Regions from separate parts of the Paenibacillus sp. D51F genome, predicted to be linked through region 3. Evidence: a T-box and tRNA genes for the amino acid it is inferred to sense, from the RefSeq annotation. Region 3 holds a T-box; the other regions hold tRNA genes.
What was found. The T-box of region 3 lies ahead of leuS (leucine--tRNA ligase). A T-box ahead of a tRNA ligase gene usually reads a tRNA of that ligase, here a tRNA-Leu.
Positions count from the first base shown of each region.

Region 1: it encodes a tRNA-Leu, which carries the amino acid that the T-box ahead of leuS (leucine--tRNA ligase) is inferred to sense. The anticodon was not compared.
Region 2: it encodes a tRNA-Leu, which carries the amino acid that the T-box ahead of leuS (leucine--tRNA ligase) is inferred to sense. The anticodon was not compared.

Region 1 is NZ_JBKFAO010000001.1:346,246-349,524, forward strand. It holds gene ACLBWT_RS01680 (DUF2642 domain-containing protein) at 1-97, opposite strand, end outside; gene ACLBWT_RS01685 (hypothetical protein) at 462-911, opposite strand; tRNA gene ACLBWT_RS01690 (tRNA-Leu) at 1,598-1,731, opposite strand; gene ACLBWT_RS01695 (hypothetical protein) at 2,844-3,254, shown strand; gene ACLBWT_RS01700 (hypothetical protein) at 3,266-3,279, shown strand, end outside.
Region 2 is NZ_JBKFAO010000002.1:280,690-283,968, reverse strand. It holds gene ACLBWT_RS04960 (hypothetical protein) at 1-281, shown strand, start outside; gene ACLBWT_RS04955 (hypothetical protein) at 427-630, shown strand; gene ACLBWT_RS04950 (hypothetical protein) at 663-1,118, shown strand; tRNA gene ACLBWT_RS04945 (tRNA-Leu) at 1,216-1,302, shown strand; gene ACLBWT_RS04940 (chromate transporter) at 1,645-2,856, shown strand; gene ACLBWT_RS04935 (response regulator transcription factor) at 3,094-3,279, shown strand, end outside.
Region 3 is NZ_JBKFAO010000001.1:563,950-567,228, forward strand. It holds gene leuS (leucine--tRNA ligase) at 1-1,475, opposite strand, end outside; T-box leader at 1,543-1,784, opposite strand; gene ACLBWT_RS02675 (3-ketoacyl-ACP reductase) at 1,966-2,688, shown strand; gene ACLBWT_RS02680 (GNAT family N-acetyltransferase) at 3,015-3,279, opposite strand, start outside.

The sequences.
Region 1 (3,279 bases), 220 kb from region 3:
TCCCTTTGATGGACATAAGCGTTTCCACGACATATGGATTCACCGGAAATACTGTGTACATAGGGTTTGTGGCTTGAGGGGAAACCTGCTGAGGCATTTGATAATACACACTCTTCACTCCCATTAGGTTGATACGGCAGTATATGCAGCAGCCTAGCGGAGGTTAACGATTCCTTGGGATTACGGAAACAGTCGCAAGCGATCCCTTACAGCCATTGTCTCATTCCCAGGCGAACTCGCCGACAGCCTTTTTCGTCAGGCGACAAAAACAAAAAACTCCTCTCGAAAGGGAGAGGAGTCATGAACGAGTTCCGTTCTTCGGATCTGATGTGCAGGATCCGAAGCACTATGGCAGTTCGTATAGGCAGCCGAATCATGGATAAAACAATGATCTTGGCAAGGTTTCATCAAGAAGTGCCGAGGACGGGGATCGAACCATTAACTTTTATTAAACAGGTAATTTAAGGTTTCGTACCCAAATCGTTAATTTCAAACTCGATCTTTTTATAGATTTCATCATCAGATCCATATGAGGATATATGTACGAATAGTATGTTATCCTTTGCTATGGTTTTTAGATCCGTCGCTGTATTAGTTTTAAAATCCAAGTTCTTGAGACCCTTTTCAAGTTGTTCATGAGAAGAAAAAACATATACCAAAATACTATTTTTATTTCCATTAAACTTAATATCATACAAGTAAGGAATTGTGTTATTGACTTTGTCCGATTCCTGTTTCCCTTTTGGATCTAGTTCAATTCCCTGAGATTTTAACACTTGTTGAATCGTATTAATTGTCCATACATTATTAGGTTGATTAAGATTTTTTCTTTCTACTTCAGCTTTTTCTTTTGAGCAACCTCCAAGAATAGCCAACAAAAAAACAGATAGAATTAAAAATACTTTTTTCATTTTCCCCCCTCCTTGAGTATACGAATAGAAACGCAACCATTATTAATATAGTTGCATTTATTCATAACCAACTTTAGAGAACATAATTCCACTTTCTCTATTCTGGAGACACTTCAGGCGATGCTTCTGCATTTCGGAAAGTGCTGCAGCCGTAAAACTCGTCCTTAGACCCTTTCGTAGCGAATGGCAGCAAAAATTCGCCGAGGCAAGCTTGATGAGGACCACGTATTATGGGCTAAAAGCGACAGGCATGTTGCGAGGCGGGAATCGTAATTTCGTATTCCATGCCGGGCTAAGAGAACCATTTTACCATACCGTCCCTTCTCAGCAATGGAAAGCTTGGTGCAAGAAGAACGGGTTCCGTGATGTCTCGTTACACGGCCTAAGACACACGAACGCGACTTTACTTGTTGGCCCAGGGGGCATCAATTAAAGAGATCCAACATCAACTGCGCCACTCGACCCCACAAATTACGACACAAAATTATACGCATATAACCAAGCAGTTGTGTCAACGAACGGCCTGAAATTGGGATGCATTCGCCTCCAAACCAGAAACTCGCCCCCAATCAAGTCCCCAAAGACAAAAACGGAATCCAATCCTCGTATACTGTTGACGAACTTCAAATTCCTCGTAAAAAACAAAAACCCCTTATATATCAAGGGATTCAAGTTCAAATCTATTATGCCGAGGACGGGGATTGAACCCGTATGGGGTAGTTACCTACCGCAGGATTTTAAGTCCTGTGCTAACTTTAATAACAAGAACTCGTTGATATGACTGGACTTTTAACTTGCTGTCTTAATTAGCCACACAGGCCCAACCCAAACTAAAGTTCATTTTCAATCAGGTAATCCTGTGAGGCTAATTTATATCCCACTCATATTCAAGACAAAAAGAGCCCATGCTTTACCAGCACAGGCTCTTCCTATAAATCCCTCTTAACTGTATTCTAAGGGTTATAATACTCCTTTGAAGAACTGATGGTTCTTGCTGGTCATTTAGATCCGTCATACATAGAAGAAAATCTAGACCACTCAACATAGCGGATAATTGAGTTTAGCAAAGAATTGCCTAACGAAATGAAAAATGGAATTATAAATTTGCTGGAGAGTTGTTGGAGAGCAAATGAAAGTAAAACATGAAGAACCGGTAACTTAAGATCGGCTCTTTTTATTTCCACACTAGGACCTATAGCAACGTATTTCCATCCATTCTCAAGGCAGATTTCCCTAGCCTTACATATAGAGAGGCATATGGGCTTCCCGAGAATAAGTGATCCAGAAGCATCTTTTGCAAGTAGCCAATGTGTGAGTGCTTGATATTATAGGTCATGATGCATTCTCCTATGATTTATTATGATCAGTTATTGCCTTCTTTACTTTGCCCCTTTAAGTCTGATCTCATCTTTATCAGTATCGTATGAGTCAAAGAAGTCCAGGTTGATCCAGTGTTTTGTACATCTGTTCAATTTGTTCACAACTTGGACTTTCCATTCCATAATCCTCTAGAAGCTTCAAAGCAAAATATATATATTTAAATAAAAATTATAGATGTTCCCTAAATTGTAATATCCTTCATTCTAATTTAAGATTATAGGAGTATTTGCCTAGAGGATAGCGGTAATGGTGGAAGCATATTGAGGAGGTTATATGGTGGGATTAACTTCAATCATTCAACAAGATCACTCATGTATAAGTTGGGATACGACTTTAACCAGTGGAGAGAAAGTAGAAGTTAATATAAAGATCGGAAATGAATATATAGTGCAACCATTGAACCCATTGAAAACTTAAACATAGAGATAGGAAATGTCTAGTTCTCAAATTTGTTGAAGATAAGTTGAGGAACCCAATGACTGTTAGAGTAAAGTTTAAGGATACTGGTCGATCAGGTATTGTAGATATTACTGACCTTCGGGAGATGTAGAGATGACAGCAATAATCAACCAATCAGAAATCAAACTCCAAAGCCTCGTCGATTCCTTCTTCCATCGTATAGGATATAAAGCCTATACCCACATTAAAATCAATATCGAGGACATAAGGACAACCAAAAAGCGACTCCAGATATGGGGTAACAAGCCAGGCATTTACTTCTTCGTCCAGGATAGCATTATCAAGTATGTAGGCCGTGCTACACCACGTATAGGGCTTGCACAGAGGGTATATGAGCACTCTAATGCCTTCGGTGGTCTCGATGGTTGGGACAACGTTATAGGTGATCCTACTGTGACTATTGGTATTTTTACATTTGATGACACAGAAGATTGGCATTGGTTAGCATCACTTGAAGTATTGTTAATGGATCGGCTTAAGCCTCAATTCAATAAGAGGTTATAGGTGGTGCAATCATGTTGATATCAAT
Region 2 (3,279 bases), on a different contig from region 3:
AAGTCCATTTCGAGCGCGCGCTCGATTGCAAGCATACGGAGTTTGACGATCTCTATCCTTACATGATCGAGCATCCGCAGTTTTTCTGGTATAAGCGCTACGTCGCCTGGTCGGAGCTGCTGACGGTCGTGAAGCTCAGCGAGGAGCTGGGGATGGAGTGGAAGGGCCAGTTCACCGAACGCCAGGCCGACTACATCGGCAAGCGCGTGATGTCTTCCAGGGTTCTGGACGAATGGTTCGAGACCAACGACACCAAGGAGCATGTCGGCAACGCCGAATGAAGCCTGACGGCAACGCCGAATGAAGCATAGAGAGGCCCGGGAGACATGCGGTCAGCCAGTCTTCCGGGGCTTTTTTGCGTCTTAAGGACACGATATGCAAGCTGGAATTGTTTCAACCTAGAGAATGGAGGGTAATTTTATGAACATCGCAAGCGAAGACCTGCTGAACCAATATCGGCTCTCAGGAGAGAAGGTCAGGGTGATCCGGGATGAGATGGAGCAGAACGATGTGCTCGGAATCGTGGTAGCCTGGGATGACGATTCGGTCATGATCCGAAGGCCCAACAAGCGTGTCGTCAAGCTAAGCCGGAGCTACCGGTACGAGCCTGCAGCGGCTCCGCGTTCCTGATCGTCCTCAACAAACGAAGGAGGCGGCGCAACATGTTATGCCCTAACGACCATATGGTCATGAATCATTCGGAGACGGACGGAATCTCGATTCACAAATGCCCGGTATGCGGAAGCGTGCGGCTGACCGGACATGAAGAGGACAAGCTGGCATTCGGAGGAGTGGAGCTGTATCCTTACACTCCCGGTCCTGCGGCTGAGCCTGCGCAGGAGGCCCCGTTCGGCTCGGCGGTCAAGGAAAGCTCCGATCGATCCGGCATTGAAGGAAACGATGCGATTGTTTACGGAGCCCCGGAGCAGTTCGGCAACGGGGCTTCCGATTCCGGCCGATACGGCTATGTGCCGGAGGAGGTTCGGGCAGCGAATACAGATCTGCATATCCAGGCTTATGGAACGCCTCCCGAAGATTTCGGGAGGGTACATGAGAATGCGGGTGGACAAGAGGCAGGAGGCAGCTACGCCTATCAGCCTAGCCCATCCAAAATCTGAATTGCGGAACTTCTTGAACTACATTGACTTGGCTATGACAGCCATGATAATATAATCAACGTTGCAGCGTTTCATCAGCTGTCGAAGCGTTTTACTTGCGGTCATGGCGGAATTGGCAGACGCGCTAGATTCAGGTTCTAGTGTCAGCAATGACGTGGAGGTTCAAGTCCTCTTGACCGCACCACTTTATCAGCAACAGGTTTCTGATCTGCCCGCCAAGGCAGATTGGAGACCTTTTTTCATTTCAAGCTATTGCTCCTCTCTTGGGCAGATGAATGCCGCTTTCATCTTTGTCATTCCGTACGATTTGTCCGCTCCCTGAAGAGACAGCAGGAGTTTACCGCGAATCTGAAGCTCACCGACAAAACAAGAAAGCTGCTTCCATTGTGGCAAAGGAAAAGATAGAATTGGTACGTAAGCCGCGAACCTTATTGGCGTTGGGCTTAGCAACCAAGTCCTTTCTGAAGCGCGCAGCAAGGTTTGTGAGCGGACCAACCGGCAGAACGTCAAGGGGGAAATACAGAAAGTGGAAAAGAATGATGACGCTGTTCAGAATGAGCCTAAAAACCATCCTCGGGCTCTCCTTGAAATATTAGCTGTATCAACAAAACTGGGGCTCACTTCATTCGGAGGGCCGGTTGCTCATCTTGGTTATTTTCATGACGAATACATACGCCGCCGCAAATGGATGGACGAACGGAGCTATGCGGATCTGGTCGCACTGTGTCAGTTTTTGCCCGGTCCTGCCAGTAGTCAGATTGGGATTGGAATCGGCGTTATCCGCGCCGGACTTCTCGGCGGACTGACTGCTTGGCTTGGCTTTACGCTGCCATCGGTCATTGTACTGGTACTGTTCGCCTTCCTTTTGAAGGGATTTGATATCGGCAGCTCTGGATGGATTCATGGTCTTAAAATCGTCGCTGTAGCCATTGTTGCACAAGCCATACTTGGAATGGGAAAAAAACTCGCTCCAGATCGAAACAGGGCGACTATCGCTATTATTGTTGCATCCGTCTCGCTCTTGTGGCAGGCTGCTTTTAGTCAGGTCCTGCTTATTGCTTTCGCAGGGATGATTGGAATGATGTTGTTACGAAAAACGGATGTTCCGGAAACAGCGGATCTTACCGTTTCCATCAGCCGCAGCTTTGCTGTCATGTGTTTGGCTGTTTTCTTTGGACTCCTGATTGCCCTGCCGGTTCTTAGACAAGCCTTTGCCGCGGACTGGCTGTCCTTGTTCGATAGCTTTTATAGAGCAGGCTCACTTGTATTTGGCGGAGGCCACGTCGTGCTTCCTTTACTGGAGAGGGAAGTTGTACCGCCGGGGTGGATCGGCGAGACGGATTTTTTAGCCGGATACGGAGCGGCACAAGCGGTGCCAGGACCGTTGTTCACCTTTGCTGGATATTTGGGTGCAATGATTAGCGGGGTCAAGGGGGCCCTGATTGCAACAGCCGCCATTTTTCTGCCTGCTTTTCTTTTGATCGTAGGCGCATTACCCTTTTGGAACTCGTTGCGTAAAAGTCCAAACGTACAAGGGGTGCTCATGGGGATGAACGCAGCGGTCGTCGGCATCTTGTTAGCAGCGCTTTACAACCCGTTGTGGACGACGGCTATTCTGGCTCCCTCTGACTTTGCTCTCGCAACGATTCTGTTTTTGATGCTCGTATTTTGGAAGTTGCCGCCTTGGGTTGCTGTCATTACGGGTGCGATTGGCGGAATGCTGATCGGACATGTTTGAACGATTTTTCCTGTGCTGTTAATAGATCAACGCGGGACGGATCCCGTTTTCTTTTGGGCCTCGAAATGCTACTATGAAATCAAGTTCATAACAGGCAGGAGCCGGATAAACCACATTGTCCCCCCTTTGCGATCGGCGCAAAGGAGGATGGTGGTTTTTTTCATTTAAGCAGGATAGCTCGGCATCCAAGGATGTCGGCATCTTCGAAATGACAGCGTTATCATTGGGGGGCTGACCATGTCGGAAAAAGTATGGTGCGACATTGTGCTGGTGGACGACGAGGTGCTGATCAGGCAAGGCATCAAGCATTATCTGAATTGGGAGCAGGAAGGGTTCCGTATAGCGGGCGAGGCTTCCAACGGCAAGGAAGCGCTGTCGCTCATCGACAAGCTCCGTCCCCATATCGTGCTGACGGACATCGTC
Region 3 (3,279 bases):
CGAGCCGGCAGGCCGGTCTCCGGATCGGTCGTGTTGACCCAGTCCGTAACGTTGGCGAGCGGAGATTCTCCCGTTCCCGAAGGCTTGATCGCCTCCACGTCCGGCAGCAGCACCGGCAGCTGATCCTCCGGAACCGGCTTCATCGAGCCGTCCTCCAGATGGAGGATCGGGATCGGCTCGCCCCAGTAGCGCTGGCGGCTGAACAGCCAGTCGCGCAGCCGGTACGTCGTTTTGCCGCGGCCTTTGCCCGTCTCTTCCAGACGGCCGATCATGGCTGCGATGCCCTCGCTGTTGGACAGGCCGTCGAGAAAATCAGAGTTCACATGCGGTCCATCGCCGGAGAAGGCTTCTACCTCGACGTTGCCGCCCTGCACGACCTCGATGATCGGCAGGTCGAACAGCTTGGCGAATTCCCAGTCCCGCTGGTCATGGCCCGGCACGGCCATGATCGCTCCCGTGCCGTAGCCGGCCAGGACATAATCCGCGATCCAGACCGGAACCTTGGCTCCGCTGACCGGATTGACCGCGTAAGCTCCCGTAAAGACGCCGGATTTGTCCTTGGCCAGATCGGTACGCTCGAGATCGCTCTTGCGGGAAGCCGCTTCGCGATAGTCGGCGACCGCCGCCTTCTGTTCCTGCGATGTGATGGAGTCCACCAGCTCATGCTCCGGAGCCAGCACGCAGTAGGTCGCCCCGAACAGCGTATCCGGACGGGTCGTGAACACCTGGATCTCCGCGTCGGAGCCGTCGACCGCAAACGCGACCTCGGCGCCTACGGATTTGCCGATCCAGTTGCGCTGCATGTCCTTGATGCTTTCCGACCAGTCCAGCTCCTCCAGATCTTCGAGCAGGCGCTCGGCATACTCGGTAATTCTCAGCACCCACTGGCGCATCGGCTTGCGGATGACCGGATGGTTTCCGCGCTCGCTGAGGCCGTTGATGACTTCCTCGTTCGCCAGCACCGTGCCCAGAGCCGGACACCAGTTGACCGGCACCTCCGCGACGTAAGCGAGGCCTTTCTTGTAGAGCTGGATGAAAATCCACTGCGTCCACTTGTAGTAGTCCGGATCGGTCGTGCTGATCTCGCGGTCCCAGTCGTACGAGAAGCCGAGCGACTTGATCTGGCGGCGGAAGTTGTTGATGTTCTTCACCGTGATGTCGCGCGGGTGCTCGCCGGTATCGAGAGCATGCTGCTCTGCCGGCAGGCCGAAGGCGTCCCAGCCCATCGGATGCAGCACGTTGTATCCTTTCATTCTTTTGTAGCGGGAAATAATATCCGTCGCCGTGAAGCCTTCCGGATGGCCTACATGCAGACCCGCCCCCGATGGATACGGAAACATGTCCAGCGCAAAGAATTTCGGCTTGATCGAGTCCTCCTCCGTGCGGAACGTCTTATGCTCATCCCAATGCTGCTGCCACTTCGGCTCCAGCTGCTGGGGGTTGTAGCCTTGTCCTTCGATTCTTTCCTGACTCATGGCCTATGCCTCCTGTTCATTGTGCGGGGGCGCAAACGCAAAAAACCTCCCGTCCCAGCGATTAATCGCTAGGGACGAGAGGTTTGAATTCCCGTGGTACCACCCTAGTTGGCGCCCGGCATGCTTTGCCGCGGACACCCACTCATGAAGCCCTTAACGCGGGCCATGCGGCAAGGCTGCTCCGAATCCGGAATTGACCTTGCGGCTCCGAGGCGAGATTCGGCACGCTGCGGGTCCGGCTTGCACCAACTGATGCCGGCTCTCTAAGTCCACGCGATGCGGCTTACTGCTCCTCTTCAACGCCAATATGGCTAATTTAAGTCCGATTATAGTGGATTGCAGACCGGGAGTCAAGAAGCCGTCGACGGCAGTCGAATCCTGCGGCGCATCATGGCGCTCGCTCATGACTTCTTCATTTGTTCCTCATCCAGCCTTCCTATATAATAAAAATGCTGTGCAAGTCCATTCTACATAGACAGGAGAGATTCCATTGGAATTGAAAAATAAGACGGCCCTCATCACCGGAGCCGGCAAAGGCATCGGCCGTGCGGCCGCGATCGCTCTCGCCAAGGAAGGCGTCAATCTGGGCCTGATATCCCGCACCGAGTCCGAACTGGCATCGCTGGCAAGGGAGCTGACCTCCCAATACGGCATAAGCGTCCATTACGCCGTCGCCGACATCTCCGACGCCTCCGAGGCGGCCGATGCCGCCAAAGGCCTGGCCAATGAGCTGGGCAGCGTCGACGTCCTGATCAACAACGCCGGAGTCGCCACCTTCGGCACGGTAGCCGAGATGGATCCGGCCGAATGGGAGCGGATCGTCCGCATCAATCTGTTCGGCACCTATTACGTCACCCATGCCGTGCTTCCTTCCATGCTGGAGCGCAAAAGCGGTGCCATTCTCAACATTGCCTCCACTGCAGGCGAGCGCGGCTTCGCGACAGGCTCCGCCTACAACGCCTCCAAGTTCGCCGTCATGGGCTTCACCGAGGCGCTCATGCAGGAGGTCCGCAAGTCGAACATCCGCGTCACGGCGCTGACGCCAAGCACGGTCAATACACCGCTCGCTTCCGCGAACGGCCTGCTCAAGGGCAACGACAGCGATAACGACATCCTGCAGCCGGAGGACGTCGCCGAGCTGATCGTCGCCACGCTCAAGCTGCCGGACCGCGTATTCATCAAGACCGCAGGCATCTGGACGACCAATCCTTGATTCCAAAAGACTAGCCGGCATTCCCTAGGAATGCCGGCTTTTTGGTGTTTCGGAAGCTGTTGGCTTCAGCAATGCAAAAGGGGAAGCTTCCGAATCCGGAGCCTCCGGTTCTCATCCGCATCCCATTGCTGCTTTCGTCCCCGTATGAAAGCATAGCCATCGTTCGATAATCGACGGTAAGGATGAGATGGCGGACGACTCGATCTCCCTCGGGACAGGCAAGACGAAGCCGTATGCGGCCTCGGGCAACACGGCTGTCCACGTAGAGCCTCTCGGCAGCTCCATGCTTGAAGTTCCGGAGTCCATTCAGACAGGGCTGAACGAAGTTATCTGCCGATCCAGAATCTCCGAACAACATTCCCGTTCTCCTCGGTATGCGGAGCATCCTCCACTCCCCCGTTGTTCAAGATTGTCTTCGCCGAAGCCTCGTTGGAGCGGTCGCATACGACCAGCACCTTGGCGATGCCGAGCTCGGATGTCTTCTCCAGCGCCAGCCTCAACAGCTCCGTCGCATAGCCCTTGCGCCTCTCGGAAGGCCGGATGCCATAGCCGATATGACCGCCGCTCGTCAGCAGAAACGGCGTCAGGCCA